3 regions of the Nocardia sp. NPDC059180 genome follow, and region 3 is predicted to be linked to each of the others. Evidence: riboswitches for the same ligand, from Rfam matches in the RefSeq annotation. Region 3 holds a riboswitch; each other region holds the start of a gene.

The links. Region 3 has a riboswitch for cobalamin ahead of ACFXNW_RS20850 (ABC transporter substrate-binding protein). Riboswitches for the same ligand answer to the same signal wherever they lie in the genome.
Region 1: it holds a riboswitch for cobalamin, as region 3 does, so the genes downstream of both, ACFXNW_RS03730 (CbtB-domain containing protein) here and ACFXNW_RS20850 (ABC transporter substrate-binding protein) in region 3, are expected to answer to the same signal.
Region 2: it holds a riboswitch for cobalamin, as region 3 does, so the genes downstream of both, metE (5-methyltetrahydropteroyltriglutamate--homocysteine S-methyltransferase) here and ACFXNW_RS20850 (ABC transporter substrate-binding protein) in region 3, are expected to answer to the same signal.

What each region holds. Positions count from the first base shown of each region.
Region 1 covers NZ_JBHZBU010000001.1:792,214-802,628, reverse strand. The annotation lists gene ACFXNW_RS03750 (carbonic anhydrase) at 1-528, opposite strand, end outside; gene ACFXNW_RS03745 (A/G-specific adenine glycosylase) at 630-1,547, shown strand; gene ACFXNW_RS03740 (alpha/beta fold hydrolase) at 1,667-2,446, opposite strand; gene ACFXNW_RS03735 (antibiotic biosynthesis monooxygenase family protein) at 2,526-2,846, shown strand; cobalamin riboswitch at 2,885-3,037, shown strand; gene ACFXNW_RS03730 (CbtB-domain containing protein) at 3,067-3,270, shown strand; gene ACFXNW_RS03725 (CbtA family protein) at 3,261-4,046, shown strand; gene ACFXNW_RS03720 (OsmC family peroxiredoxin) at 4,104-4,547, opposite strand; gene ACFXNW_RS03715 (SRPBCC domain-containing protein) at 4,606-5,061, opposite strand; gene ACFXNW_RS03710 (DMT family transporter) at 5,121-5,441, opposite strand; gene ACFXNW_RS03705 (FMN-dependent NADH-azoreductase) at 5,444-6,091, opposite strand; gene ACFXNW_RS03700 (TetR/AcrR family transcriptional regulator) at 6,201-6,809, shown strand; gene ACFXNW_RS03695 (ABC transporter permease) at 6,813-7,688, opposite strand; gene ACFXNW_RS03690 (ABC transporter ATP-binding protein) at 7,685-8,584, opposite strand; gene ACFXNW_RS03685 (sensor histidine kinase) at 8,757-10,415, shown strand, end outside.
Region 2 covers NZ_JBHZBU010000003.1:365,583-375,997, forward strand. The annotation lists gene metE (5-methyltetrahydropteroyltriglutamate--homocysteine S-methyltransferase) at 238-2,505, opposite strand; cobalamin riboswitch at 2,675-2,815, opposite strand; gene ACFXNW_RS12105 (pyruvate carboxylase) at 3,243-6,641, shown strand; gene rsmD (16S rRNA (guanine(966)-N(2))-methyltransferase RsmD) at 6,638-7,231, shown strand; gene coaD (pantetheine-phosphate adenylyltransferase) at 7,235-7,726, shown strand; gene ACFXNW_RS12120 (GtrA family protein) at 7,916-8,428, opposite strand; gene ACFXNW_RS12125 (DivIVA domain-containing protein) at 8,821-9,567, shown strand; gene ACFXNW_RS12130 (YceD family protein) at 9,716-10,399, shown strand; gene rpmF (50S ribosomal protein L32) at 10,402-10,415, shown strand, end outside.
Region 3 covers NZ_JBHZBU010000006.1:338,143-348,557, forward strand. The annotation lists gene ACFXNW_RS20830 (methyltransferase) at 1-316, opposite strand, end outside; gene ACFXNW_RS20835 (TIM barrel protein) at 423-2,234, opposite strand; gene ACFXNW_RS20840 (ABC transporter ATP-binding protein) at 2,250-3,041, opposite strand; gene ACFXNW_RS20845 (FecCD family ABC transporter permease) at 3,038-4,102, opposite strand; gene ACFXNW_RS20850 (ABC transporter substrate-binding protein) at 4,083-5,198, opposite strand; cobalamin riboswitch at 5,366-5,487, opposite strand; gene ACFXNW_RS20855 (MerR family transcriptional regulator) at 5,550-6,332, opposite strand; gene ACFXNW_RS20860 (D-isomer specific 2-hydroxyacid dehydrogenase family protein) at 6,567-7,511, opposite strand; gene ligD (non-homologous end-joining DNA ligase) at 7,580-8,545, opposite strand; gene ACFXNW_RS20870 (RecQ family ATP-dependent DNA helicase) at 8,638-10,415, opposite strand, start outside.

The DNA of each region.
Region 1 (10,415 bases), on a different contig from region 3:
CGCGACCCGGTCAGCGATGATCGAGGAGCGCTGACGCAGCAGGTCGGCGGTCTCGACCACGTGGCGCGCCTCGAGCTCGTCGACGCTGGACAGACCTTCGCGGCGGCCGAGCAGGACAGATGGGGTCACGCGCTCGACGATGCTGCGGATGAACCCGCCCGGCACCTCGCCACCGTCGAGGGCGTCGAGGGTCGCCTTCACCGCACCGCAGCTGTCGTGGCCGAAGACCACGATCAGCGGCACGTTCAGGATTTCCACGCCGTATTCGATGGAACCGAGCACCGAGGAGTCGATGACGTGTCCCGCGGTGCGGACCACGAACATATCGCCGAGGCCCTGGTCGAAGATGAGTTCGGCGGCGACACGGGAGTCTCCGCAACCGAAGAGGATGGCTGTCGGATGCTGGCCTCCGACGAGCTTGGCTCGGTCTGCGGCCCCCTGATTAGGATGCTGCAACGTGCCGTTGACGAAACGGTCGTTGCCGTTGCGAAGGGACTTCCAAGCGCTGATCGGGTTCGACTGAGGCATGTGTCCATTTTGCACAGATTGTGTGTTACCGACGAGTCGGTATCCGTTACGGACCCGAAAACACCGTCTGGCCAGGCCCGAACGAGCACGGTGAGCAGCACATGAGAACGACGCCGATTGGAGTACATGTCCCGGTGGACGCCGACGCCCTGCTGGACTGGTACCGGGTTACCGCGCGTGACCTCCCCTGGCGACACCCCGGGGTGAGCGCCTGGCAGATCCTGATGAGCGAGATCATGCTGCAGCAGACCCCGGTGGCGCGGGTCGAGCCGATCTGGCGGGAATGGGTGGCCCGCTGGCCGGTGCCCTCGGCCATGGCGGCGTCCTCGCAGGCGGAGGTGCTGCGGGCATGGGGCAAGCTCGGATACCCGCGGCGCGCGCTGCGGCTGCACGAATGCGCGCGGGTGCTGGCGACCGAGCACGGCGATCGGGTGCCCGAGGATGTCGAGGTCCTGCTCGGCCTGCCCGGGATCGGCGATTACACCGCGCGGGCCGTCGCGTGTTTCGCGTACGGGCAGCGAGTCCCGGTGGTGGACACCAACGTTCGTCGCGTGGTCGCCCGCGCCGTGCACGGCCGCGCTGACGCGGGCAACCCGTCGGCACGGGATCTGCGCGAGACCGAGGCGCTGCTGCCGGAGCCGGTCCCCCGTGCCGCGACGTTCTCCGCCGCGCTGATGGAGCTGGGCGCGCTCGTCTGCACCGCACGCACCCCCGGCTGCGACGACTGCCCGCTGCCCCGGTGCGCGTGGATCGAGGCGGGCAGGCCTGCGTCGCAGGTGGTGCGGCGGACGCAGAAGTACGAGGGAACCGATCGACAGGCCCGAGGACGGCTCATGGACGTGTTGCGTGATTCGTCCGGGCCGGTGGAACGGGTGCGGCTCGATATGGCCTGGACCCGCGATCCAGGCCAGCGCGATCGCGCTCTGGATTCCCTGCTGGTCGACGGGTTGATCGAGCAGACGGCCGACGGGCTGTTCGCGCTGGCCGGCGAAACCGGGCACGTCGAACCCGGCAGCTGATCGGGCACGGCCCTCTGCGTTGCCGACGTTGATATTCATGCGGCGGCGCGAACTCGACCCACTTACGCGAACTCGACCCACTTACGCGAACTCGAGCCACTTACGCGAACTCGACCCGCTTACGCGCCGTTGATCACACCTTCGTCGCTGCCAGCGACCGCGAGAACGCGGTTCAAGAACCGGCTCACTTCGGCGCGATAACGACCGGGTTGATCGTCGTGGACCAGATGCCCTGCATCGGGGATGAGCACATACTCGGCCCCGGGGTGCACGGCCGCCATCGCCCGCATCTGCCCCGGCGGGGTGATGGTGTACTCACCCTCCAGCAGCAGTGCGGGCACGCGAACTGTGCGCCACTGAGTCCAGAAGTCCCTGGTCCCCCACTCCTCGGAGATATCGCGAAACGTCGACACCGAGCCGTGCAGGCGGTAGCCGTCGGGGCCGCGCTCGAACGAGGCGAGGAAATAGCGTCCGGCGACCGGGCCGAAGAAGTCGAGTACCGCGGCCTCGTCCGGGAACGGCTGCGGCCAGGCCTCGATCATGGCCGCCCAGTGCGCGGCGGTGCGGCCGGTGAAATCGGGGGCCATATCCTCGACCACCAGCGCTTTCACCCGTTCTGGGAACTGCGCGGTGAACATCCAGGCATGCAGCCCACCCATCGAATGCCCGATCACCACCATCGGCTCGGTGATGGGCTCGGTCGCGGCGGCCAGATCGGCGACGAATGCCTCGGTGCTCAGCTCGGCGGGCGCAGGCCTGCCGTGCCCGGCCGCGTCGAAGGTGTACACGTGCCCGAAACCGCGCAGCCAATCCAGATGATCACTCCAGGTGCGGGCACTACCCATCAGGCCGTGCAGCAGCACCAGCGGCGTGCCCGTCCCGCCCTCGTCGTACAACACGTCCGCGATTGTGCCGCACCGGCCGGTGATACCGATCGCACCCGCCGGTCCGCACAGGAGGAAGGTGCACAATCGAGGCATGTCTGTTGTGAAGATCAATGCGATCGAGATTCCCGAGGGCGCGGGCCCCGAGCTGGAGAAGCGCTTCGCCCATCGGGCGCACGCGGTGGAGAACTCGCCGGGCTTCCTCGGCTTCCAGCTGCTGCGGCCGACCGCGGGCGAGAACCGCTACTTCGTGGTCACCCAGTGGGATTCGGAAGAATCCTTCGCGGCATGGCGCGATGGACCGGCCCGCGAGGCACACGCGGGCCAGCAGACCAAGCCGGTCGCCACTGGTGCCTCGCTGCTCGAATTCGAGGTCGTCCTCGACGTCACGGGCAAGGCCTCGTCCGCCGGCTGAGACCATCCCGCAACGGCCGCCGTCGCCACGCTGTATTGACGACGGCCGCTGTGGGGTGTCACAGTTCGAAGGACAAACGCGAAGGTGACGCGGTAATCCGGTGCAATTCCGGAGCGGTCGCGCCACTGTGTTCCAGCCACCGAGTTCGGTGCCGGAAAAGCCAGACACCGGCACCTCCGCGACCACTCGACGGGACGCGAGTTTCCCAAGGAGGACTGGAATGGCCATCGTGCACTCCCCTGGCGCATCCGCCCGGGTCACCGATTCCCTGGCAACCGTGCTCATCACGGTCGGTGTCGTACTGCTCGCGCTGCTCACGCTGTACCTGGTCGGATTCGATCAGGGTGCCATCTCGCGCAGCGGGATGTACATGCATGAGCTGATGCACGACGGTCGTCACCTACTGGGCCTTCCGTGCCACTGATCGGAACTCTGCGCACCCTGTTGCTGCGTGGTCTGCTGGCCGGTCTGATCGCCGGTCTGCTGGCGGGCACGGTCGGCTATTTCGTCGGCGAACCCAAGGTCGAAGCCGCGATCGCCATCGAGGAGGCCAATGCGGCCGCCGAATCGGCGCACGGCGAGGCGGCCGGCGGTGGTGGACACAGCCATGGCGACGAGGAAGAACCGCTGGTCAGCCGCTCCGGCCAGCAGGCGGGCCAATTCCTCGCGCTCGGCCTCGCGGGTCTGGCGTTCGGCGCGATCTTCGCCGCCGTCGCTCATGTCGCGCGTCGCTACACCGCGCTGTCCGGGCCGAAACTCGCACTCGGACTCGGCATCGGCGGCTGGGCCGCGATCATCGCCGTGCCGTTCTTCAAGTACCCGGCCAATCCGCCTGCCGTCGGCGATCCGGAGACGATCAACGACCGGACGCTGCTGTGGGTGGCGGCGGTGCTGCTCGGCCTGGTCGCGGTCGGCGCCGGAGTGTATGTGTGGAAGCTGCTCGCCGGTCGGCTCGATACGCTGCGGCTGACGGCCGGTGTCGGCACGTTCGTGCTGCTCACCGCGATCGGCTACATCGTGCTCCCCGGTGTGAACGAGGTCGGCGCCGACTTCCCGGCAAGTCTGCTCTGGGAGTTCCGGGTGTCCTCCCTCGCGGTATCGACGACGCTGTGGGCCTGCCTCGGCCTCGGCTATGCGCTGCTCACCGAATTCGCCAACCGCACCAGTACTGCGGTGCCGGAGGCGGCTGCCGCAGCCTGACCCGCAATCCAGAAAGGGCGGCGCCGGTCGCATGACCGGCACCGCCCTTTTTCTGTCTCAGGACTCCAGTGCGGCGTCCAGGGTGATGTTGTCGACGCCGGCCAGCGCCTTGCTGACCGGGCAGCCTGCCTTGGCGGCCTCGGCGGCGGTGATGAAACCGGCGGCGTCGAGACCGTCGACCTGACCACGGACGGTGATCTTCACTCCGCTGATACGGAAGCCGCCTGCCGGGTCCGGGCCGAGGGTGACATCGGCGGTGACGTCGAGGCTGCGCGGCGTCGCGCCGGCATTGCCGATCTCGGCCGACAGTGCCATCGCGTAGCAGGACGAATGCGCCGCGGCGATCAGCTCCTCCGGGCTGGTGGTGCCGTCAGCGGCGTCGGCGGCGCGCTTCGGGAACGACACGTCGTACTTGCCTGCACCCGAGCTGGCCAGCTCGACCTGTCCGGTGCCGTCCTGCAGGCCGCCGGTCCATGCGGTGCGCGCGGTACGTGTAGGCATCACAGTCCTTTCCACTATCGAAATTGCGAGGGTTCCGGCTCGAACCTACCCGCAGAGCTCAACTCGCGGCAGCCGTTCGCTTGTCCAGCTGTTCCAGCACCGCGGGCCAGGCGGCGCGGTGCCGATCACAGGCTTCCTTGTTCGGAAACCCACTGTGCCGCAGCTTGATTCGAATACCTCGTGGCTGGTGGACGAAATCCATCCGCACCACCGTCTCCGCGCCCTCGGTGCCGCCCTCGCCGCTGACCCAGGTCAGCTCGACGAGCCGGTCGGGCTCGAGCCGCAGGAAGCGGCCGTAATGCGGCACGGGCGTGCCCTGATTGTCGGCTTCGAAGTAGAAGGGTTCACCCACCTGCGGACGCATGCGGACCGAATCGGGTATCGCGAACCAGATATCGAAGCCCTGGGTCAAAGCCAGGTACAACAATGCCGGTGAGGCGGCCATGACACGCTCGACGGTGAGCTCATAAGGCCGTGCCGACAGGTCCGGAAAACGCACGTGCTGATCGACCATCAGACCGACCTTACCCGCGCTCGCGGAACCGTCGAACCGTTTGCCGGACCGGTCGGCGATCAGCCGGGATTGGTCACCTTGGCCAGCACGATTCCGCCGACGATCAGCGACATCGCCAGAAACCGGCCCGCGCTCAACGGATCACGATGCACGACCATGCCGAGCACGATCGCACCGACCGCGCCGATGCCGGTGAAGACCGCGTACGCGGTGCCGACCGGAAGCGACTGCATCGCCCGCGACAACAGGTAGACCGCGAACGCCCCGAGCACGAAGCACAGCAGCGTCGGCAGTGGGCGGGTGAAGTTCTCGGTCGGCTTGATGCTCTGGGACCAGGCGATCTCCACCAGTCCCGCGAATCCTAGGATCAACCAGCTCATCGTCAGTACTCCCCGGCCAGCTCGCGCACCGTTGCCAGGGCGAGGTCATAGGACTGTTCATGCTCGGCGCGAAGATGCGCCATCACCGGATCGAGCCGGGAATTGGCCAGTTCCGCGTTGACGAACACCGCGTCTCGCACCGCGAAATGACCGGCGAAGAAATCGCGCAGATAGCGTTCCTGGTAGTCGAACTCGGCCTTGGGTGAACCGGGCGAGTACGCGCCACCGCGCGCAGCGACTACAACAAATCGCCGCTGCCCCAGCGACATTCGCGGAAACGCCACCTGATCGATCCAGGCCTTGAGAGCGGCCGGGACCGAATAGTTGTACATGGGAGTGCCGATGAGCACGACATCGGCGGCGAGCAGTTCTTCCAGCAGCGGGCCGGCGATCTGCCATGCCGCGCGCTGCGCCGGTGTGCGCACCAATTCTCCGATCCGCTCCAGATCGGTACTTCCCTCAGCGAGCACCAGATCGCAGATTTCGGTCCAACCCTCGTCGATGAAGGGCACCGAATCCACCGCGAGATCGCGGTAGCGGTAGTCGCCGTCCGGGTTCCCGGCGCGCCATTCGCCGGCGAAGGCGGCGCTCAATTCACGGCTGATCGACTTACTTCTTGCGCTGGCGTCGAGGTGCAGCAGTGTGGTCATCGGATTCCTCCCATTAACCGGACGTTGCGTCCGCTTCTTGCTGAGAGCGACTGTAGAACATAAGTGGACAGCTTGTCCACTTATTGGTTCGTCGGATACAGTCGTCGTCATGGAATCCCCCGCCGACCTGCTCACCATCGGTATGGGCCGCCCCCGTGAAGCGCCCGTCGAGCGCGCCGATGCCGCACGCAACCGGGCCAAGGTGCTCGCGGCTGCGGCCGAACTCTTCGCCGATCGCGACCCGCGCACGGTGACGATGGACGACATCGCCAAGGCCGCAGGCGTCGGCCGGGGCACCCTGTATCGCCGGTATCCGGACACGAATTCGATCGCCGTCGCCCTGCTCGACGAACATGAACGGGCACTGCAGCAACGATTACTGCGCGGCGAACCACCACTCGGTCCCGGCGCGGCCCCCGCCGAACGGCTGGCCGCCTTCTACGAGGCCATGGTCGAACTCCTGGAAAACCACTCGGGGCTGGTGCTCGGCGCCGAAACCGGCGGCGCGCGATTCGGCACGGGCGCCTACGGGTTCTGGTTCGCCCACGTGCGGGCATTGCTACGCGCGGCCGAGCTGGACAACCCCGACGCGCTGATCGACCCACTGCTCGCCCCGCTGGCCGCCGAGGTCTATCAGCAGCAACGCGCACGCGGCTTGGCCCCGGCGCAGATCACCGGGGCCTTGCGGCAGCTCGCGCACGCCCTGCTCGGACGCTGACGCTCAGACCAGATCGCGCCTGCGGATCAGCCAGATCGTGGCGATCACGAAGACCGCGGTGTAGATCGTCAGCGCGATCACGGACTCCACGCGGGTCAGGATGTCGAGGACCCCGGGTGTGGGCGGTCCATCGGTGGTGCGCATCGCGCCTGCCAGCGAGCCCGCCGCGGTGCCGGGCAGCCGATCGGTGACCACCTCGATCGGGCCGAAGATGCCCGCGACACCGCGCAGCAGGTTCTCCACGACCAGCACCCAGATCAGGCCGAGGCCGACAGCAAGCGCAGGGCCACGGGCGATCGCGCCGATCAGCGCACCCGCCAGGGTCCACATCCCGAGAATCAGACTGCCGCTGATGATCCCGTCCAGCGAATGTCCCAGCGACGGCATGAGCAGCTGCTGCGATTCACTGCTCGCGATCAGCGACGCCACACCGAGATCCACGGCGAAGGCAGCGAGCACCAGCCCGACCACCACCACCGCGAGACAGATCAACGTCCCCGAGATCGCCACGATCCGCGACGGTCCTTGGGTGAGCACGGTCTTCCAGGTCCCCCACCCGTAGCCGCTGCCGATCGTCAGCGCACCGAGGATCAGCATGAGCGCACCACCGAACATGGCCATGCCCTGGGTGAACACCTCCGGCACCGCACCGGGCAGCATCTGCTGCAACAGTTGATCTTTCGGCAGGCCATCCGACATCGATGTCTGCTCACCGGACCGATAGGCCAGGTAGTTGAACAGGTAGGCGAAGGTGAGGTTCAACAGGATCCAGCTGCCGAGGAGGATCCAGAACGCCGGCCATTTCGTCAGGCGCAGGCGTTCGGCTCGAACACTGGCGATCAGATCCGACATCGTCGACGTCGCGGTACGCACACTCATTTCACGGCCTCCAGCCCGGTCATCTCGAAGAACACTTCCTCGAGCGATTTCTCGTCGACACGCAGTTCCAGCAGATCGGCGCCGGATTCGACCACCGCGCGGGCGAGTTTCGGCGCCGCATCCGCAGCCGCCTCGACTCGGATGCCTGCCGCCGTGAGCATCACCGGCTCGCTGATCACCGCGCGGATCGCGGGGAACGCCAGCTCGGCGGGCTCGGCGCGGACCAACAGTGATGAGGCGCCCCGCAATTCGGCCACCGTCGATTCGGCCAGCAATCTGCCGCCGGAAATGACACCGACCCGGTCGCAGATCTCCTGCACCTCGCTGAGCATGTGACTCGACAGCAGCACGGTGTGCCCGTCCGCGGCCAGATCGGTGATCAGCGAACGCATCTCCGCCATACCCGCCGGATCGAGGCCGTTGGTCGGCTCGTCCAGGATCAGCAGGTCGGGGCGGCCGAGCAGAGCGGAGCCGACGCCGAGGCGCTGCTTCATGCCGAGCGAATAGGTGCGGTAGCGGTCATCGGCTCGCCCGGCCAGGCCGACCCGCTCGAGCGCTTCGTCCACCTCGGCCCGGCCCAGCCCGCGATATCGGGCCATGACCAGCAGATTGTCCCGGCCGGACAGATAGGGGTAGAAGCCAGGGCCCTCGATCAGCACACCGATCCGGCGCACCACCGCGGGATCGCCCGGCCGATGGCCGAGCACGGTGGCCGAACCCGCAGTCGGGGCGATCAACCCGACGAGCATGCGCAATGTCGTCGTCTTACCCGCGCCGTTGGGGCCGAGGAATCCGTAGATCTCGCCCGGCTCGACGCGCATATCCACCCGATCCACCGCGAGATGGGTGCCGTACCGCTTGGTCAGCTCTGTGGTCACCACAATCGAATCCGTCATGGACGAAACCCTCCTCGGTGTGCACGACGGTCACATCCGTCCAGCGACGCGGGTTCGGGTACGTCCGGCGTCGTAGAAGATCGGGCCGATCCGGGGGTGTGCGCGGCGCGTATCGGGGAAATACGTGTCGGTACGGATGGATTCCGGCTGCTGGGCGAATAGGGTGCATAACGTGCGGGAGTTCGGGATGGCGGGTCGGGGCCTGGTCGGATGGGACTGGGGGGTGGCGCTTGTCGTCGCTCTGGTGCAGGTGTTCGGCGGGCGCGGGGCCAACTTCGGACAGACCGGAGTGCGGTCCCTCGACGCCCTCGGCTACGCGCTGCTGCTGGTCGGGCCGGTAGCGCTGCTGTTTCGCAGATATGAACCGGTGCCGGTCCTGTTCGTCACGCTCGCCGCGTGCGTGAGCTATCTGACGCTCGACTACGGCTACGGGCCGATCTTCGTCTCGTTGGTCATCGCCTTCCTCACCGCGGCGACCCGGGGATCACGGTGGTGGACCTACCCCCTGGTCCCGCTCGGCTACCTGGTGATCGTCTGGCCGTTGCCCGCGCTGCTCGGCAGGCCGACCGAGGTATGGCAGATCTTCGGGCTGATGGCATGGCTCGCGGTGCTCGTCGGTATCGCCGAAGGGATCCGTCAGCGTCAGGCAGTGCTCGAGGCGCGTAGGCAGCGCGCCGAAGCCGCCCGGCGCGACGAGGAAGCGCAGCGCAGACGGCAGGCCAGTGAGGAACGCCTGGCCATCGCACGGGAACTGCACGATGTCCTGGCCCACAGCCTGTCGCTGATCAATGTGCAGGCCTCGGTGGCGCTGGAACTGTTCGACAAGAAACCCGAGCAGGCGGCGTCGGCGCTGGCCGCGATCAAAGGCGCGAGCAAGGAGGCACTCGCCGAGGTGCATACGCTGCTGCACACGATTCGTACCGGGAATCCTGTCGGCGGCGAGGCCGTAGATACCGAGCCGGAGTCGATGGCGGATCCGGCCGAGCGGGCTCGCCGCGGTCGACGGCGCAGGGCTCGCGCCCGGCGGCGCAGTACCGAGATGCGCCGCGCGGCGCGGCGGGCACAGGCAACCGGCGCGTCCACCGCAGCCGCGCCCGAGGGTGGTGACCGGCCGACGAGCGGGTCCGAGGTGGCCGAGGCCGAACCGCAGCCCGCTGCGCCGCGCACCCCCGCACCGACCATCGCCGATCTGGACGAGCTGCTGCACCGCATCCGCGAAGCCGGGCTCACTGTGCACACCCGGGTGCTCGGCACCGTCGCACCGCTGCCGAGCGTCATCGATGTGGCGGCGGCCAGGATCATCCAGGAATCGCTGACCAACGTCGTCCGGCACGCACCGGGCGCCGACGCGACCGTCACCGTGCGCTACACCCCCGACTCGGTCGACTTCACCATCGACAACACCCGCCCCACCAGCACACCCGTGCGCACCGGAACCACCGGCGGCAACGGGATCATCGGCATGCGCGAACGGGCCCACGCGCTCGGGGGTGCGCTTACTGCCGGGCCGCGGCCCAGCGGGGGCTTCCGGGTGGCGGCGCGGCTGCCGGTCCGGCCCATTTCGGCTGATCGCCCGGAACCGCGACGCACCGAAACAAAGTCGGCGGCCGGATCCGAGTCGGACGCGACGCCGCCCACTGGAGATGTCGGTCGGGGTGGGGCCGGGGACGCTTCGTCCGCGGCTGCGTCGCCCGGCAACGGCGTCTCGAACCCGTCCAGCGATGCGCGACGCCCCGGCGGCGGCAGCAGCGGCAGCAGCACATTGCCTGAGCGTCGGAAACCTGGTTCTTCCGGTGACGCTGACGATCGCACAAGCGTGGCGCCCGATCCG
Region 2 (10,415 bases), on a different contig from region 3:
GGAATCAGGGGTGCCGGGCGGTGTGGCGTGGGGTGGTGGCGCCGGAGTCGCGGGATCGGCCGGTGTTGCGGGTGGCGCGGCGATGTCAGGGGTGTGTGGAGAAGCGCGGGAGGAGACGGGAGCCGGGGGCTGCGGGAGAGACGGAGGGTTGAGAGGTGTGCAGTTGATGGGTGGGGAAAGCGGAGCTGGGCCGCACCTGTGAGGTGCGGCCCAGCTTCGTTCATCCGGTCGTGCTGATCAGCGCACGGCGCGGGCCGCGGCGACCATATTGCGTAGCGACGCCTCCACCTCGACTGGGCCGCGGGTCTTCAGGCCACAGTCGGGGTTGACCCACAGGCGCTCGGCGGGAACGGCTTTCAGCGCCGCACGCAGGGCGGTGGTGATCTCCTCGACACCGGGCACCCGGGGCGAGTGGATGTCGTAGACACCCGGCCCGACACCGAGATCGAATCCGGCGGCATTCAGATCATCGAGCACCTCCATATGCGAGCGCGCCGCTTCGATCGAGGTCACGTCGGCATCCAGGCCGGCGATCGCGTCGATCACCTCACCGAACTCCGAGTAGCACAGATGGGTGTGGATCTGGGTGGAGTCGGCGACACCGGAGGTCGCCAATCGGAACGCCTGCACCGACCAGTCCAGATAGGCCTGCTGATCGGAGGCCCGCAGCGGCAGCAGCTCGCGCAGCGCGGGCTCGTCCACCTGCACGATCCTGATGCCCGCGTCCTGCAGATCCACCGTCTCGTCCCGGATGGCAAGCGCCACCTGCCGCGCGGAATCTCCCAGCGGCTGGTCGTCACGGACGAACGACCAGGCCAGAATGGTGACCGGACCGGTAAGCATGCCCTTGACCGGCTTCTCGGTCAGCGACTGGGCGAAGCTGATCCAGTCGACGGTCATCGGCGCCGGACGGCTGACGTCACCGAACAGGATCGGCGGGCGCACGCACCGGGTGCCGTAGGACTGCACCCAGCCCAGATCGGTCGCCGCGAACCCGTCGAGCTGCTCGGCGAAGTACTGCACCATGTCGTTGCGTTCGGGCTCGCCGTGCACCAGCACGTCCAGCTCCAGCTTCTCCTGCAACGCCACGACATCGGCGATCTCATCACGCATCCGGCGCTCGTATTCGCTCTGGTCGATCTCACCCGAGCGCAGTGCCGCGCGCGCCAGCCGGATCGCCGAAGTCTGCGGGTACGAGCCGATAGTGGTGGTCGGCAGCGGGGGCAACTGCAGCCGCTCCTGCTGCAGGGTGCGCCGCTGTTCGGCCGGAGTGCGCCGGATGGCGTCGGGACCGAGTGCGTCGAGGCGGGCGCGGACCTGGGCGTTGCTGATCCGCGGGTCGGCCTTGCGGCTCGCCGATGCCGCACGCGCGGCGGCCAACTCGTCGGCGATCGCCTCCGTGCCTGTGCTCAGACCGGTCGCGAGCAGCCGCACCTCGGCGACCTTCTCGGCGCCGAATGCCAGCCACGAGCGCAGTGCGTCGTCCAGGCGGGTCTCGACCGCCAGCGAGTACGGCACATGCAGCAGCGAGCACGACGTGGACACCGCGAGCGAACCCGCGGACCCGAGCAGGGTGCCGAGAGTGGTCAGGGCGGCGTCCAGATCTGTGCGCCACACATTGCGTCCGTCGACCACACCGGCGACGAGCAGCTTGTTCGCCAGCGCGGGCACCGCCGCCACCTCGGCGACATCGGTACCCGAGGTCAGGTCGACGGCGATGCCTTCGATATCGGTGCCTGCCAATGTCGCCAGCGCACCGGCGGGCGTGCCGAAGTAGGTGGCGACCAGCACGGCCGGACGGCGCTGGGCCGCCGACAACTCGGTGTACACCTGCCGCACCACCGCGAGCTCGTCCTCGGTCAGATCGGTGACCAGGGCAGGCTCATCGATCTGTACCCAGCTCGCGCCTGCGTCGGCGAGCAGCCCCAGCAGTTCCCGGTACAGCGGAATCAGCTCGCCGACGCGGTCGAGTGCGGCCGCACCGCTGGTCTTGGCCAGCTTCAGGAAGGTGATCGGCCCGACGACGACCGGCCGGGCGGGCACCCCGAGTTCGATTGCCTCGCGCAGCTGGTCGAGCAGCGCCTTGGGGTGCAACGAGAACGTCGTCTCGGCACCGATTTCGGGAACGAGGTAGTGGTAGTTGGTGTCGAACCACTTGGTCATTTCCAGCGGTTCGACCGAGTCGTTGCCCCGCGCCGCGGCGAAATAGCGATCCAGCGGGTTCTCGATCCCAGCGACCCGCGGCGGCAGCGCGCCGAGCAGTACCGCGGTGTCGAGCACCTGGTCGTAGTAGGAGAAGGTGCCGACCGGAATCGAATCCAGTCCGGCGGCGAGCAATTCGGCGTACTGGGCGCGGCGCAGCTCGCGGGCGGTGTCATGCAATTGGTCCGCGTCGATGCGACCGGCCCAGTAGGACTCGGTGGCGCGTTTGAGTTCCCGGCGCGGCCCCACCCGGGGAAGTCCGAGAACCGTTGCGGTGAACGGGCTTGGCGAAAGTGCAGTCACGGTGTTCTCCAGTGCTGAAGTTCGACAGCCAATGCCGTTTTCGGGTGCGCGGACACCGATGAGACCCCGATGAACCCGGCCACCCGGCCGGGTCGAATGTCAACACTGGTGGCGGCGCCCGATCCACGAGGCGATGGCCGCCGGATACGGCGTATCCGGCACAACGGGCAGGTCTTCGGACTCGCGGGCACCGGCCGATTCGGCCGACCTACTGGCCGTCGCTTCCCAGGCTGTGTGCCCAGTGCTGATGACGGCGGTCGTTCCTGCTCACCGCTGCGGGACAGTCCCGGATTTCCACCGGGTTCCCTCTCGCCCGCCTGGTGGCGGGCTTCGACGCCGGGGCGGACGTTCGGGGCTCCTTGTCGTCCGGCCGGCGAACCAGCTGCAGTGCCCACGATAGTCCGGGCGGCATTCGAGTGGTGAGCCGACCGCCCGAGACCCTGATTCGCCTCGCCCGGCCGGCCGAATGTCCCGGGGGCTGACCGGCGAAGAGCGCGGGCTGCTGATGGGCGCCTCGGCTGGGCAACTGCGCGGGGGCCGGCGGCACCGTACCCGGGGTGGTGGTAACCCGCCAGTAACTACGGCGGTCAGCTTTGCGCACGGTTCGGCGCGCAGGCCGGTGAGATGTGACGGCCCGATGAACGCAACTTCGCAACCGTGCCATACCTAGTTGTGAAGATTCCTGCGAAGTGGACTTCGGTGTCGAACCACGCGGTGGCGGCGGGTACGTTAAGCCAATGTTCTCGAAAGTCTTGGTTGCCAACCGCGGCGAAATCGCCATCCGCGCCTTCCGCGCGGCCTACGAACTCGGCATCGGGACCGTGGCCGTCTTCCCGCATGAGGATCGCAACTCGGTCCACCGCCTGAAGGCGGACGAGGCCTATCAGATCGGCGAGGAAGGCCACCCCGTCCGGGCGTATCTGTCCATCGAGGCCATCATCGAGGCGGCCAAGACGGCCGGCGCGGACGCCATCTACCCCGGGTACGGCTTTCTGTCGGAGAACCCCGACCTCGCCGCCGCCTGCGCTCGCGAGGGCATCACCTTCATCGGCCCCTCCGCCGAGGTGCTCGAGCTGGCGGGTAACAAGGCGCGCGCCATCGCCGCGGCCAAGGCGGCCGGACTTCCGGTGCTGAACTCCAGCGAACCATCGGCAAACGTCGAGGAGTTGCTGGCGGCAGCCGAATCGATGGACTTCCCGGTCTTCGTCAAGGCCGTCGCCGGTGGCGGTGGTCGCGGTATGCGCCGGGTCGCCGCGCCCGCGCAGCTGCGCGAATCCATCGAGGCCGCCTCCCGCGAAGCCGAGTCGGCCTTCGGCGATCCCACCGTGTTCCTCGAACAGGCGGTGGTGAATCCGCGCCACATCGAGGTGCAGATCCTGGCCGACACCCAGGGCAATGTCATGCACCTGTTCGAGCGCGACTGCTCGGTGCAGCGGCGCCACCAGAAGGTGATCGAGCTCGCGCCCGCCCCGAACCTCGATCCCGAACTGCGGGAACGGATCTGCGCCGACGCGGTGGCCTTCGCCCGTCAGATCGGCTACAGCTGCGCCGGCACCGTGGAGTTCCTGCTCGACGAGCGCGGCAAGCACGTCTTCATCGAGATGAACCCGCGGATCCAGGTCGAGCACACGGTGACCGAGGAGATCACCGATGTCGACCTCGTGCAGTCGCAGCTGCGCATCGCCGCCGGTGAATCCCTCACCGATCTGGGCCTGAGTCAGGACACCGTCGCCATTCGCGGCGCGGCCATGCAGTGCCGGATCACCACCGAGGACCCGGCCAACGGGTTCCGCCCCGACACCGGCCGGATCACCGCCTACCGCACCCCGGGCGGCGCCGGTATCCGTCTCGACGGTGGCGCAAATCTGGGCGCCGAGATCGGCGCCTACTTCGACTCCATGCTGGTCAAGCTCACCTGCCGTGGACGCGACTTCCCGACCGCGGTCGCGCGGGCCCGCCGCGCGCTGGCCGAGTTCCGCATCCGCGGCGTCACGACCAATATCCCGTTCCTGCTCGCGGTGCTCGACGATCCGGACTTCCGGGCGGGCCGAGTTACCACGTCGTTCATCGACGAGCGTCCGCAGCTGCTGGATCTGCGCCGGTCTGCCGACCGTGGCACCAAGATCCTGGAGTACCTGGCCGACGTCACCGTCAACAAGCCGCACGGTGAACGCCCGACCGCGGTCTACCCGCACGACAAGCTGCCCGCCATCGATTTGTCGGTGCCGCCGCCGGACGGCTCGCGGCAGCGGCTGCTGACGCTTGGCCCCGAGGGTTTCGCGCGGGCGCTGCGTGAACAGGACGCGGTCGGGGTTACCGACACCACCTTCCGTGACGCGCATCAGTCCCTGCTGGCCACCCGAGTGCGTACCGGCGGGCTGCTCGCGGTCGCCGGGCATGTCGCCCGGTTGACGCCGGAACTGCTGTCGATCGAGGCATGGGGTGGTGCCACCTACGATGTGGCGCTGCGCTTCCTGCACGAGGATCCGTGGGAGCGGCTGGCGGCGCTGCGCGAGGCCGTCCCCAATATCTGTCTGCAGATGCTGTTGCGCGGGCGCAACACCGTCGGGTACACGCCGTATCCGGAGAAGGTGACCCGGGCCTTCGTCGCCGAAGCCACCACGACCGGTATCGATATCTTCCGCATCTTCGACGCGCTCAACAACGTCGATCAGATGCGTCCCGCCATCGATGCGGTGCGCGAGACCGGAACTGCGGTCGCCGAGGTCGCGATGAGCTACACCGGCGATCTGTCCAACCCGGACGAGAACATCTACACCCTCGACTACTACCTCAAGCTGGCCGAGCAGATCGTGGACGCCGGTGCGCACGTGCTGGCGATCAAGGACATGGCCGGTCTACTGCGCGCACCGGCCGCGGCCACCCTGGTGTCGGCGTTGCGCAGCAACTTCGACCTGCCGGTGCATGTGCACACCCACGACACCCCTGGCGGTCAGCTCGCGACCTACCTGGCGGCCTGGCAGGCAGGCGCGGACGCCGTCGACGGCGCGAGTGCCGCGATGGCGGGCACCACGAGTCAACCCGCGCTGTCGGCGATCGTCGCGGCCGCGGCGAACAGTCCCCGCGACACGGGCCTCGACCTGCGCAACGTCTGCGATCTGGAGCCGTACTGGGAGGCACTGCGCAAGGTGTACGCGCCCTTCGAATCCGGGCTGCCCGCCCCGACCGGACGCGTCTACACCCATGAGATCCCCGGTGGTCAGCTGTCGAACCTGCGTCAGCAGGCCATCGCGCTCGGCCTCGGCGATCGCTTCGAGGAGGTCGAGGCGAAGTACGCGGCTGCCGACCGCCTGCTCGGCCGGTTGGTGAAGGTGACCCCGTCGTCGAAGGTGGTAGGTGATTTGGCGCTGGCTCTCGTCGGCACCGGCGTCGACATTGCCGATTTCGCTTCCGACCCCGGTCGCTACGACATCCCGGATTCGGTGATCGGGTTCCTGCGCGGTGAACTCGGCACCCCTGCCGGTGGCTGGCCCGAACCGTTCCGCACCAAGGCGCTGGCCGGGCGCGGAGCCGCCAAGCCGGAAACCCCGCTCACCGCCGAGGACGAGGCAGGGCTGGCCGGAAGCTCGGCGCAACGCCGGGCGACGTTGAACCGGCTGCTGTTCCCCGCACCCACCGCCGAGTTCTTGGCGCATCGGGAGAAGTACGGCGACACCACCGGCCTGTCGGCCAACCAGTTCTTCTACGGTCTGCGCCGCGGCGAGGAACATCGGGTGCAGCTGGAGAAGGGTGTCACCCTGCTCATCGGCCTGGAAGCGATCTCCGAGCCCGACGAGCGCGGTATGCGCACGGTCATGTGCATCCTCAACGGCCAGTTGCGGCCGGTGTCGGTGCGCGACCGCTCGGTGGCCAGCGAGATCCCGGCCGCCGAGAAGGCCGACAAGAACAACGCGGGCCATATCGCCGCGCCGTTCGCCGGTGTGGTGACCCTCGCGGTCTCCGAGGGCGACACCGTCGCCGCCGGTGACACCATCGGCACCATCGAGGCCATGAAGATGGAGGCCGCCATCACCGCGCCGCGCGCCGGCCTGGTCGGTCGGGTCGCGATCGGCAAGGTGCAGCAGGTAGAGGGTGGTGACCTGCTGATCGAGCTGGCCGTGCGCGAATCCGAATGACGCGCATCGTTGCTGGGACCGCGGGCGGGCGACGCCTGCGTGTCCCGCCCGCGGGCACCCGGCCGACCTCGGACCGGGTGCGCGAGGCGCTGTTCAGCGCGATCGACGCCCGTCTGGAGCTGGATGGCGCCCGGGTGCTCGACCTGTACGCCGGGTCCGGTGCGCTCGGGCTCGAGGCGCTCTCGCGCGGCGCGGTGCGGGCGCTGCTGGTCGAATCCGATCGCAAGGCCGCGGCGGTGGTGCGCGGCAATATCGCCGATCTCGGCCTGCCCGGTGCCGAGCTGCGCGTCGGAGCTGTGTCGACCGTGCTGGCGCAGCCTGCGCCTGCCGAGTTCGACCTGGTGTTCTCCGATCCGCCCTACGACCTCGACACCGCCGTCGTCATCGCCGATCTGACAGCGCTGGCCGGACACGGCTGGCTCGCGCCCGGCGCGCTCGTGGTGGTGGAACGGTCCAGTCGCTCACCCGAGATCGACTGGCCCGCAGGATATCTGGGGGAGAAGTCGCGTCGCTACGGTGAGACCAGGATCGAGCTCGCCGAGTTCGACAGCGCACCGGGCGAACCCGCCGATCGGCCTGCTAGCGTCTGACTCATGGCAGGAGCGCTGTGCCCGGGTTCGTTCGACCCGGTGACCAATGGACATATCGACGTGTTCAACCGAGTGGCGGCCCAGTTCGACGAGGTCGTCGTCACGGTGATGATCAACAAGAACAAGCAGGGCATGTTCAGCGTCGACGAGCGCATCGACATGCTGCGTGAGGCGACCGCGCATCTGCCGAATATCCGGGTCGAATCCTGGTACGGGCTGCTGGTGGATTTCGCGCGCGAACAGGGCATCACCGCGATCGTCAAGGGTCTGCGCGATGCAGGCGACTTCGGCTACGAACTGCAAATGGCGCAGATGAACAAGAAGCTGTCCGGCGTGGACACCTTCTTCGTTGCTACCAATCCCGCCTTCAGCTACCTGTCCAGCTCGCTGGTCAAGGAGGTGGCGACCTTCGGCGGTGACGTCACCGACATGTTGCCGCCGGCCGTGCACAAGCGGCTGCTGGAGCGCATCGCCGAACGGGCAAGCTCTGTTTGATTTGCGGCGCCTTCGGCACCGCGTGTTCGCGGCCCCTGGTGGCTCGCGTTTCCGCTACCGCTGCTTGCCTTCGGCGTGCGCAGCGGCAGCGGAAACGCGAGCCGGGCCACGAACCGGGCTCCTCTGGGTCGCCCGTCTCGCCGTGTGCATGTAGCGCGATTTGTGTTTGTAGCTGCGGCCGACGTCCCTTCAGAAAACAAGGCCGCGCAGCGCGAGGAATCGCAGTCCGCCGACGGCGGCGGTGATGGCCAGGACGGCGGCGGCCTGGAAGGCACTATCGAGGCCGGGAGCCCAGAAGTCGAGTGCGGCCAGTCCTGCGGTGGAGATGCCGAGGCCGGCCAGTGCGAGTCCGCCGCCTTCCCACTGGGCGGTGAACCAGCCGACGCGGTCGGCGGCGTGGAAGGTGAGCTGGCGATGCAGTTCGTTGGCGATCACCGTGCTGACGATGGAACCCGCCACGTTGGCCACCAGCGGCCCGATGCCGAGCATGCCGAAGAAGAGCAGGACGTAGGCCACATTGCTCAATCCACCGACCAGCGCGAACCGAATCAGCTGGGGGAACGCCCGATCACCGCGCAGGTAGCCGAGCGCGAGGCCCAGGCGCGCAGTCGAGACTTCCCGCATATCCGGGTACGGCCCGGCCAGCGGGGTGAGAACGCGCGCGGTGGGCAGTGCCGGTCGCGGTAGTTCCAGGACGGTCATGGTCAATCCGATCGAACGTGAGCCCAACAGGTAAGACAACTGCGAGGGTGTTCGCATTCCCGTCTGCCGGCGTGACTCCAAAGTTTCGAGTGCAGCATGTTCAGTCTGTACTGAACTAGCGAAACATGTCAACGTCGATGTCGAGGTGTCCTGCTCGTCGGCCCTTCTTCAGTGCACGGTCGCAGTAGGTGCCTGCGGTCCGCTTATGAAGATCTTGTGGCTTCCGGATGAATCTAGCACGAAGTGGAGGCACCTACTCCACTTGATTTCTGTGGTCTGCGAGACACTCACACGACACACCGGAACAGGACTCGGCAGCAGCCGTGGCGAAGGGCACACTGGGCGACGACGGAAGTTCACCGTCGATCTGCAGGAGAGTGGGGTAAGTGAGCATGTATCGCGTATTCGAGGCACTCGACGAGCTGGTCGCGATCGTCGAAGAGGCGCGCGGGATCCCCCCGACGCGCAATTGCATCGTGCCGCGCGGTGATGTGCTGGAACTGCTCGACGACGTCAGAGATGCGCTGCCGGGTGAGCTGGACGACGCCCAGGACGTCCTCGATCACCGCGACAAGATCGTCACCGATGCCCGCAATGCCGCCGAAACGGCCGTGACCGGCGCCAACGAGCAGGCCGCCGACACCATCGACTCCGCGCGGGCCGAGGCCGACCGCATCCTCGCCGACGCCAAGGCGCACGCCGACCGCATGGTCGCCGAGGCCACCGCGCACGCCGACCGTCTGGTGGACACCGCCGAGGCGGAGGCCGGGCGCGTGGTCGCCGACGGTAACGCCGAATACGAGGCCGTCACCGGACGGGCACGCGCGGAGTCCGAGCGGATGATCGAGGCCGGAAAAGCCTCCTACGACCGTTCGGTCGCCGACGGCAAGGCCGAGCAGGACCGGCTGGTGGCGCAGACCGAGGTGGTGCGTGCCGCGCACGCCGAATCGGCCCGGCTCATCGACGGTGCGCAGGCCGATTCGGACCGGATGCGCGAGGAGTGCGATCACTATGTCGACTCCAAGCTCGCCGAGTTCGAGGAGACGCTCAACGGCACTCTGCGCATCGTCGGGCGTGGTCGTCAGCAGTTGCGGACCGGCATGGGGATGCCGGACTACGCCTCGGACTACCGGCGCTAGGGGTCATTCCTCTCGATCGGGTGCGCTGAGGCACCGGCGTCGGTCGTGCCCATGCGCGGGCGCGGTCGGCTCGACTTTGGTCCGGCGTACCGCTTCGCGTACTGTGGAGTGGTTGCCCATTCCCCCTGATCATGAAGGTGAGTTCGTGATGTCCGCCGGTTCCGGTTCTGCCTCGCGCTCGCGTACCGGCTCGCACCCGGTGCCCGACACGGGTTTCGTCCTGGACGTCCGCAACCTCGGCCGCGGCGCCGGGTCGATGCGCGAACTGCATCGCACGGTGACCACGACCGACCGGCTCGGACTCGACCTGGTCGCCATCCCCGTCGGGGCCGAAGTCGAGCTCGACCTGCGTCTGCAGTCGGTGTCGGAGGGTGTGCTGATCACCGGCACGGTGTCCGCGCCCCTCACCGGCGAATGCTCGCGCTGCCTCGAATCGTTCGACGACGAGATCGAGCTGTCGCTGACCGAGCTGTTCGCCTACCCCGACAGCGCCACCGAGCAGACCACCTCCGAGGACGAGATGTACCGGATGGTCGACGATCTCATCGACCTCGAACCCGTCATCGTGGACGCGCTGGGCCTGGCGCTTCCGCTGCAGCCGCTGTGCACGCCCGACTGTGCCGGACTGTGCCCGGAATGCGGAGTGCGGATGGCGATTGCGGGTTCTGATCATGGACATGAGATACTTGACCCCCGCTGGGCCGGGCTGGCGAATTTCGCCGCCGATTCGCCCGGCGATGGCAGCCCCGACGAGGGTGCCGCCGCCCCAGACCGTTCCGCCGACCAGGCAGACACTGCCGACCGGGCAGATACACAGACAGAGGAGAAGTAGTCGTGGCCGTTCCCAA
Region 3 (10,415 bases):
CGTACCGGCCGTCGCGGCGCCGGGTGAAGATGCCGTGACTGATCAGCAGCCGGAGCAGCCGGTGCAGCGCATCCTCATCGGCCCCGACCGCCTTCGCCAGGTCGGCGCCGTCGCGTGGTCCGTCGGCCAGCGCGTCGGCCACTCCGAGGTCCGCGGCGGCATGAATGGCCTGGGTCAGCCAGCCTGCCGCCAGCATCTCCAGCAGTGCCACATGCCCCGGCACCATCCGCCGGTGCGCCGCAGCCATCACATTGCGTGCCCGTTCGGCCACCCGCACCAGCGCCCGCGGTGGCATTTTCGCTCGATCGGAGGTCATGAGACTCCATTCGTCGGCGTCGGCTTGCCGAAGACATTACGGTCGCGATGGTCCCGACATGCGGAAATGCCGAACCTCGAGCGCAGTCCGCTGTTCGTGGGGGCTACTACGGGTCGGTGACGAGGGCGGCGGTGTAGTGGGGCCGCTCCCCGGCGGTGCGATCGCACCCGACCAGGACGGGATGGGTGCCCAGGTCCCGCACCTCGACGACGTGCCGGTCGGTGCTGCCGGAACGCCCGTCGTGCACGGTGGCGAGGTAGCGCATATCGGTGTCGGATTCGAGGCTCAGCTGATGGGTGATCCAGTCCCAGCCGTAGCCGCGGAAGAGCTCTCGTTCGATGACCTGCTCCCGCGGGTCGCGCAACGCCGACCACCCGCGATACGAGCCCATCAGATCGGCGGGATGGCCGGTCCGATCGACCAGCTGTGGAATCAGCTCAGGACCGAGATTTCCCCAGTATCGGCCGTCCGGGAAGTCGACAAGGGTCGGCGCGAACCGATGGCCGCCGAAACTGCTGACCCGCCACACCCGGACCGCGTCGGAGCTGCCCCCGAAACGGCGCAATCGCTCGTAGAACGGATAGCCGCGGGTGCCGCAGCACCCGTCGACGGAGGCGTGGGTGCAGACGACGAGATCGCGGTGCTCGCCGTGGATACGGTAGCGGGCGAAGCCGGTGAGCTGGTCGCGATCGTCGTCGAACAGCGCGGTGATCAACTCGGGTGCCAGGTCCTGGGGAACATGGTGTTCGATGCGTTCGAACGGGGCCGCCGCGCCGGGGCGCCGGTCGAATCTGATGACGCGCATCAGCCCGGGCACGGAGTACTCCGGGTCGGGCGCCGCGGCAAACGTTTTCATGGTGAGCCCACATTCCTGGGTGCGCTGGGTCGCGGTACGCAACGCGGCGCGCAGCGGCGCAGCCACCCGATCGGTCTCCCAGACCGGTGTGCCCATGCCCGGCGGCCAGGGCAAGGGCAGCTCGAGCATGAGGAATCGGTCGAACGGGCGAGCAGTCCCGATCGGGTCCTCATCCGCCGCGCGTGCGATCACCGAGCAGGAACGCTGTCCGCGCACCATGGGTTCGCGCCGCGGAAGGCTCGGTGGGTGACCCGCCATCGCGTCCAGGACATTGAGACGGGCCCGCGATGCCTCGGACTCGAGTTCGCCCGCAGTGCCAAGCTTCGTCACGCTCTCGACGGCGCTCGGACCGCTGAAACCATGCGCGGCCAGCGCGCGGTACAACTCGGCGAAGTCGACAATGCCGTCACCCGGAGTGATCGCGGGCGGCATGGCGCCGCTGACGGCCCGGTAGCGTGCGAGTGCCGGATGGTCGCGGATCCCGACAGCGTGGATGTAGGGCACCACCTCACCGAGCCCCCGCGCCGGTGGTTCACCGCCGTAGTGCACGAGATTGCCCGGGTCCCAGCAGATCCGGAACGCCGGATGGCCGACGCGCTCGACCACCGACAGCGTATCGGCGGCGGTGCGGGTGAGTCCGCCGTGCGGTTTGACGGCGATGGTCACTCCGTGTGCCTCGGCATACGGCGCCGCGGCGGCCATCAATCGCAGATAGCGGTCGTTGTGCGCTGGTTCCGCGCAGCCCATATCGATCAGCGTCGATACACCGAGGCGCATGCAATGATCGAGCTGTCGGCACAGCGTCTCGAACGCATGGGTATCGCCGCGGTCGAGATCGGCGGCGTGGGCGAGCATCACCAGCCGCAACCCGTGATCGGCGATCACCGCGCCGATCTCGGCCGCCGCCGTCGGCGAGGTGACCGGGGTGATCACCTCGGTGACACCGTGCACCGGCAGTGCCACCGCCGTGTACCCGGCTGCCCGGATTCCGGCCAGCGCACGCGGTAACGCGAACTGTGCCCACGGCCGGACGGTGCACGCGAGCTCGAGGTCAGCTGTCACAGATCGTGCCCTCTCTCAGTGGTTCTCGGCCATGCCGGGTGGCCGGTCGTCACGGGTGACGATCACCCGGCGTGGTGGCAGCTCGGGGCCGGTGTCGAGCATCAGCGAATGCGCACGCACGCCGTACAGCGCGCCGACCGTGTCGTCGGTCAGCAGTTCGGTCACCGGGCCGATCCGGACGTCCGTGCCGCCGAACATCAGCATCGCGGTATCGGCGATCTCCATCGCATGATCGGGGTGGTGGGTGGTCAGCACCACCGCGCGGCCCTCATCGGCGAGCTCGCGCAGCAATCGCAGGATCCGGCCCTGGTTGCGCAGATCGAGTGCGGACGCGGGCTCGTCGAGCACACAGATCGCGCTCTGGGCGGCGATCATGCGCGCGATCAGCACGAGTTGGCGTTCTCCGCCACTGAGGCTTGGATAGTCGCGGTCGGCGAGCTCGCCGAGGCCGACGCGATCCAGCGCCGCCAGCGCGATCTGCTGATCGCGGCGACCGGGCACGGCCAGCGCACGCAAATGCCGCGCCCGGCCCATCAGCACCATGTCGAACACCGAGTACGCGAACGTCGACCGATGGCTTTGCGGGACGAACCCGATCGGGCCGTCCGCGCGCACGCGGCCCTCGGTCGGTGCGGTCAGGCCGGTGACGCAGCGCAGCAGCGTCGATTTTCCCCGGCCGTTCGGACCGAGCACCGCGAGCACCTCGCCGGGGCGGCAGCGACAGTCGACGTCGCGGAACAGCCACCCCGCGCTGCGCTCGTGGGAGAACCCGAGCCCGTCGAGCACCAGGCCGGACGACTCGGTCACTCCGACCACATCCGTTTGCGGTTGCGCTGCAACAGGACGAGGAACACGGGCGCGCCGACGAGGGCCGTGAGCACCCCGAGCGGTATCTCGGCGGCCCCGAGGTTGCGGGTGACGGTGTCGATCACCGTGAGGTAGGCGGCCCCGAGACCGATACTCACCGGGATCAGCAACCGATGGTCGGGGCCGACCCACAGCCGCGCCAGATGCGGTACCACCAGCCCCACCCAGCCGATGACCCCACTGACCGCGACCGCGCCCGCCACGATGGCGGCCACCGCCACCAGCAGCGTCCAGCGCAACCGGGCAGGACGCACACCGAGCGTGGCCGCGTCGTCATCGCCGAGGGACAGCAGATTGATCCGCCAGCGCAACGCACAGATCAAGGCCCCACCGAGCAGTACCGGCACCGCGGCGATCGCCACCTTGCCGTAGGTCGCGGTCGCGAGGCTGCCCAGCAGCCAGAACACGATCGACTGCAGTTCACCGTAGGGGTCGGCGAGATAGGTCAGCAGGGAGACCAGCGCGGAGAAGAACGCGCCGACCACGATTCCGGACAGCACGATCGTCAACGGTGGTGCGGGCCCGCGCGTGCGGCTGGTCAGGAACACCGCGACCAGAGCCACCAGGCCGAAACCGAACGCGCCCAGTACCAGTGCCGCCGAACCGAGCCCGAGCACGATCGCGAGCGCGCCGCCGAACGACGCACCCGAGGAGACACCGATGATCTGCGAGCTCACGATCGGGTTGCCGAACACCGCCTGCAACACCACCCCGCACACCGCCAATCCCGCACCGATCAGCATCGACAGCAGCACTCGCGGCAGGCGCACCCGCAGCACCGCCGCTTCCTGAGCTTGCGACCAGCTCGGATCCAACGGCAGCACCTGGCCGAGCAGGATCCGGGTGACATCGACGACTCCGATCGAGTACCGGCCGACTCCGAGTGCGGCGATCCCGATGGCGACGACGGCCAAGGGCAGGCAGATCGTGGCGGCGCGACGTCGTTTCCGCGGGTCGCTGCCCGCTTGCCGCGGCGCCCGCTCAGCGGCCGAAATCTGCATAGCCCCGCGATTCGGCATTGGCGCGGACCTGCAAGATCGTGTCCAATTGCGCATCGCTGGGTTCAGCGCCGTACAGGAACCCATAGTCGCGCACGACCTCCGAACGCAGACCAGGCGCACCCGTGCCGTGCACGAGCCCGGCGAGCCATTCCCACATCAGCGGTGACTCCTGGCTGGGCGGGTCCCACCGGTAGCCGCCGAGCGGAACCTTGTAGACGCGACGCTCCCGCACCGCGCGCAAGCTCGCCAGCGCGGCGTTGCCGTAGAGGTCCTCCGGCAGCGTCGGACCGAAATTGCCGACCAGGATGATGTCGGGGTCCCAAGCCAGCAGTTGCTCTATTCCGACGACGGCGCGCTGCTGTGCGATCGCGGCGGCCGGATTCCGCGCGCCGACCAGTTCGGTGACGAAATGGTTGTAGGACCCGGCGCCTGCCACGTGCAGCCCGTCCGCATCGCCGAACAGGTACAGCACCGACGGCGGCGCACCCACCGGACGGCGCTCGGTCAGCCGGTCGCGCCGCTGACGCATGCCGTCGACGATCCGAGCGGAGCGGTCGGTGGCGCCGAGCAGTTCGCCGTACAGCGCGACGGCGCCCTCCAGATCCTCTTGCGTGCCATAGGTGAGCGACACCACCGTCAAGCCCGCATTGCGCAGCGGGTCGAGAATGCCCGCACCGCGATCGCCCCACTGCACCACCACATCCGGCTCGGCGGCGAGGATGCTCTCCACATTCGGCGCGAACTCGGCGCCGGCCACATCGGTGCGGACCGACAGCAGCTGCGGATGCACCTCGCCGAGGAAACCGTCACGGATGGCGGTCGCCGAGGCGGCGTTCATGCCCGCAAGCACATCCGGACGTCCGGCCACCGCGATCATCATCGAGGCGGCGGGCATGGGGATCGTGACGACCCGGCGCACCGGGCCCGGCAGGACGACAGTGCGGCCGGTCAAGTCGGTCACTGTCGGTCCGGCACCGGTATTCGCGGAACCGGCGTGAGCGCACGCGGCGATCGCGGGCAGGGTGGCGGCGGCGAGCAGCCCGGTCAGCAAACTACGGCGGGTGATCTCGACGCGGGTGACCCTCGTATCCGGCAATGTCGTTCCTCTCGCGTCGAAGGTGGGACACGAGAACAGCATTCGCGGGGTGCGTGGCGCGGTATTGCCGCGTGGTGCACGAGTCGCCGACCGGCCGCCGGTGGTGACGACGCGGATGAATGGCCGCCCCCGGGGTCCTCGCCCCGTGGTGGTGTTCCGCGGCGGGTCAGTCTCCTGACTCCCGGATCGACGCGGGCCCCGACCTTCCAGCCTTGCGGCCGTGGTCGTCGTTGGGGCCGACTCCCCGATAACAGTGGCGGGACCGTGCCGGATTCGCACCGGCTTCCTGGCTCCCACCGCGGGTTTTCGAGCTCATGCTAGCCAACACCGCGTAGCCGTGGGGGGCTCGGGCTACCGGCGCCTCTCGGATTCGTCGGAGTTGGCCGGGGTGCGTTTGCGATCGCGATCGGCGGCGGTTTCGAGGTATTCACCCAGTTCGCGGCGCAGATTGGTGTCCAGGGAGCGGGCCAGAGTGCTGTGCACCGACGCGACGCTCAGTTCGCGCATCTTGTTGAGCATGGCCGTCGTCTGCGCGATCTCCTCGCTGGTTTCCGGTAGCCAGCCGGGGCCGTGCTCGTCGACGATGTGTTTGCGCGCCGCGGTGATCATGATCTTGGTGATGTCGTCGATGTGAGCGGCGACCTGGGTGTGCACGCTGATCAGGGTGCGTAGGTCGAGCCCGTATTCGTCGAGTTCGGCGAAGGAGGTGAGCAGCTGGGTGTCGGTGAAGACGACGGTGTCGTTCTCGATGCGGACCAGATCCATCCGGCGCAACTGCTCGACGAGGTCATCGGTATCGGGCCCGAGGATAGAGCCGATCAACTCCCGCGACACCTCGAACGGCTCATCTTTGGCCCAAGTCGCCGTCACCGCGTGCTGCAGCCCGAGCACCTCGGTGAGATCCTTGCCGGTCTCCCAGCTAGTGATGAAATCGGCGATATGGGCGGTGGTGAAACCGCGCTGCAGCAGCGAGTCGATCAACCGCAGCCGTTCCAGGTGGGTGTCGTCGTAGATGCTGGCGCGGCCGTTCTTGCCGACCGGCGGCGGCAGCAGCCCGCGTTCCTGATAGGCGCGGACATTGCGGCTGGTGGTGCCTGCGGCGCGCGCGAGATCGTCGATGCGGTAGTTCGGCATCGCTGCACCTCCCTCGCAAACCCCACCCGCGCCGGACCGGCGGGCGCCACGGCCGTCGACCGCCCGAGTGTAGCGCCCACCGGCCGATGCGCCGGACACCGCCGCGTGTCATCGAAGTCGGGAGCGATGGTGATCGCGGACTCCGGTCGATGCCCTCCCGTCGGGTCGGCGAGCGGCCGGGCGCGAGCGGTCGCGTGGTCGCGGTGGGAGCAAGCTGGTCGCCGCCGCGTGAGGTCAGTAACCGCGCTGCGGGTCGATCGGTGCAAGCAGGTCCGCACCGGCTTCGAAACGGGTGACGTTGTCGGTCACGTGTTCGGCGAATGCCGCCATGCGCAGCTGCGGTGGATTCGAGTCATGCGGGGTGACAATGGCATTGGGAAGATTCCAGAGCGGATGACCGTCTGGTAGCGGTTCGGGATCGGTGACATCGAGCCCCGCGCCGCCGATAGCGTTCGTGCGCAACGCCTCGACCAGGGCATCGGTGTCGACGAGGCTGCCGCGCGCCACGTTGATCACCCACGACGTCGGCTTCAGTTGCGCCAACTCCTTCGCGCCGATCAGATGCCGGGTCTCGGCGGTGGCCGGGGCCGCGATCACCACATGATCGGTGCGGGACCACACGCTCGCGAGATCGTCGGCGCGCACCGTCTCCACCGAATCGGTGATACCCGGCCCGGTGACCGGGCGTCCGGAACGATTGACCGCGATGATCTGTGCGCCCAGCGGCGTCAGCATCGGGATGAGCGCGCGTCCGATTCCGCCCGCCCCGACAATGGCGACGGTGGCGCCGCGCAGCGAACCGACATGCGGGAAGAACTCCCGCTGCCGCCAGCTCGCGGCCCGCAGATGCTCCGGGAGATAACGCACTCCGGCCAGCAGCAACATCAGCGTGTGCTCGGCAACGCTAGCGGCGTATGCGCCTGCGGCGGAGGTGAATCGGACCCGAGGGAACCGGTCGAAGACACCGGCGTCGAACCAGTCCTCCACGCCGGCCGCATTGAGTTGCACCCATTCGATACCGGAAGGGAGCCGGTCCGGGAATTGTGTCGGCGGTCCGTTCCAGACCAGGGCGCGGGCGTTTGCCAAGTCGACGATGCGGGCGCCGGCCTCGGTCACCGCCTGCTCGAGTATCGGCTGTTCGCCCGGGCCGATCGCGATCGCCACGTCTGTGCCGCTCATCCTCGGACCTCCTTCGCTCACCTCGGCCGTCTTCGGACCGAACGTACTCGACGAGCGCCAGGCTCCGGTCAGTCCTCGTCCTCGTCCAGCTCGACCTTGTCCCGGTCGGCCCACTCGATCAGGCTGTCCAGTTCGAAGACGGCGTCGTCGATGCCCGCATGCAGGTCTCCGAGCTGCTGGTAGCGGGACGGCACGGTGGCGATGGTGAAATCGCGCGGGTGGATATCGGGGATCTCGTCCCAGGTCACCGGGGTGGAGACGGTGGCTTCGGGCACTCCGCGCACCGAGTACGCGGCGGCGATGGTGTGGTCGCGGGCGTTCTGGTTGTAGTCGACGAACAGCAGTTTCGGATCGCGATCCCGACGCCACCAGGTGGTGGTCACGTCATCGGGTGCGCGCCGCTCGACCTCATGGGCGAAAGCGAGCGCGGCACGCCGGACATCCTGGAATCCCCACTCCGGCGCGATCCGGACGTAGACGTGCAGCCCGTGCCCGCCAGAGGTCTTCGGCCAGCCCACCGCCCCGATCTCGTCGAGCACCTCATGCACCACACCGGCCACGTGCTGAACCCGAGACCACGGGCAGTCGGGCATCGGATCCAGATCGATCCGCCACTCGTCCGGACGTTCGGTATCGGCGCGACGCGAATTCCACGGATGGAACTCCACCGTCGACATCTGCACCGCCCAAATAACATCCGCGAGTTCCGACACACACAGCTCGTCGGCATGCCGACCATAGCGAGGGAAGAACACCCGCACCGTCGGCACCCAATCCGGTGCCCCCGCAGGCAACCGCTTCTGATGCACCTTGTCGCCGGCCAGCCCCTTCGGAAACCGGTGCAGCATGCACGGCCGATCCCGAAGCGCATTGACGATCCCGTCCCCGACGCTCAGGTAGTACTGCACCAGGTCGAGCTTGGTGGCACCGGATTCGGGGAAGTAGACCCGATCGGGATTGGAGACACGAACCAGCCTGTCCCCGACATCGAGCTCGATAGCCGCCCCCTTGCTGCTGGCCACGTTCCCGACCATAACGTGTGCTGCGAGGATCGTCCGGGCGAACCACGCCGCGCCCCAGAACTGTGCTGGAACCATCGGCTCGATGGGGGGTCAGAATCGCTGCCTCAGGTCGGGATGGCGAGCGCGAAGGGCAGCACTGCCGGAGCTCCGGCAGCGCGTAGCTGATGTGCGGCAGCGGTGAAGGTCCATCCGGAGTCCGTGAGGGCGTCGACCAGCAGGATCGGGCCGTCCATCTCCCCGAGATCTGGTAGTTCCCACAGGTTGTGCAGGGCAGCGACCCGATGCGCGGAATTGACCGCGGACACCGGTGGCCGGTCGGGCCGCACTCGCATCGTGCCGAGGTCGCGGAGTTTGCCGATCTCGGCGAGCCGGGCCGCGACGCTTGCGGCCAGCGCCGGATGCGTCGGCGATTCCAAGGCCAGTACGGAGGTGGGCCGGGTATCCCAATCCCAGTCGCGCAGTACGGCGATGCACGCCTGAACCACCGCGTCCGGAACGGGCCCATCCGGGCCGTCGAGCAGGGCCCGCAATCGCTGCCCCCAACCGAGCGCACTCAGCCTGCCGAGCACCCGGCCGGTTTCTGCGCCACCGGAGATCTTGCCGGACAAGGGGATACCGAGCTTGGCCATCCCGGTCGGCCACATCTTGCGCGGCGCCAGGTCGATGCCGGGGCGATCGAGGCGGGCACGGGTGGAGGCAACCTCGTCGGCGTCGACGGCGGTGTCCGGACGTGTGCCGGTGCAGTTGTCGCAGCGGCCGCAATCGGCCGTGCCGGGTGCCGCGGCCTGCAAGCCCGGGTCGTCGAGCTGGCCGCGGAGGAACACCATGCGGCATCCGGTCGTCGATTGATAGTCGATCATCGCTTGCTGCTCGGCGGACCTGGCCGCCTCCAACCGCTCGTAGCGTTCGGTGTCATAGGCCCACTCCTGGCCCGTGGACAACCAGCCGCCGCGCACTCGCCGCACCGCACCGTCGACGTCGAGCACCTTCAGCACCATCTCCAGCCGCGACCGGTTCAACTCGACCAACGGCTCGAGGGCAGCCGTGGACTGCGGACGGTCGATGTCGAGCGCCGCGAGCACCGAACGCACGATGTGCTCGCTGGGGAAAGCGACGGAGGCGAAGTAGCTCCAGATGCGCGCGTCCTCGGGGCCGGGCAGCAGCACGACCTCGGCGCGCTCGGTGCCGCGTCCTGCACGCCCGACCTGCTGGTAGTAGGAGATCGGGGAAGAAGGCGCACCGACGTGCACCACGAATCCCAGGTCCGGCTTGTCGAATCCCATACCGAGAGCCGAGGTGGCGATCAGCGCCTTGACCTCGTTGTTCAGCAGCGCGGCCTCTAGCATCTCGCGCTCGGCCGGATCGGTCTGCCCGGTGTAGGCGGCGACGGTGTGCCCGTGCGAGTTCAACACGTCGGCCAGATCCTGTGCGGCGGCGACAGTGAGTGTGTAGATGATTCCCGAGTCGGGCAGTTCACCCAGATGGCGGCTCAGCCACGCCGTGCGCTCGACGGCGTCGTCGAAGCGCACCACCGACAGATGCAGCGATTCACGATCGAGGGTGCCGCGCAGCACCAGGGTGTCGGTGCCGATCTGGGTGGCGACATCGGTGACCACACGGTCGTTGGCGGTGGCGGTGGTGGCCAGCACCGGCACATCGGACCCGAGGTCGGCGATCAGTGTGCGGATACGTCGGTAGTCGGGCCGGAAATCATGGCCCCAATCCGAGACACAGTGCGCCTCATCGATCACCACCAGGCCCGCGTCGGCAGCGAGTTTCGGTAGCACCTGATCCCTGAAGTCGGGATTGTTCAGCCGCTCCGGACTCACCAGCAGAACATCCACCTCACCTGCGGCGACCCGTGCATGGATATCGTCCCATT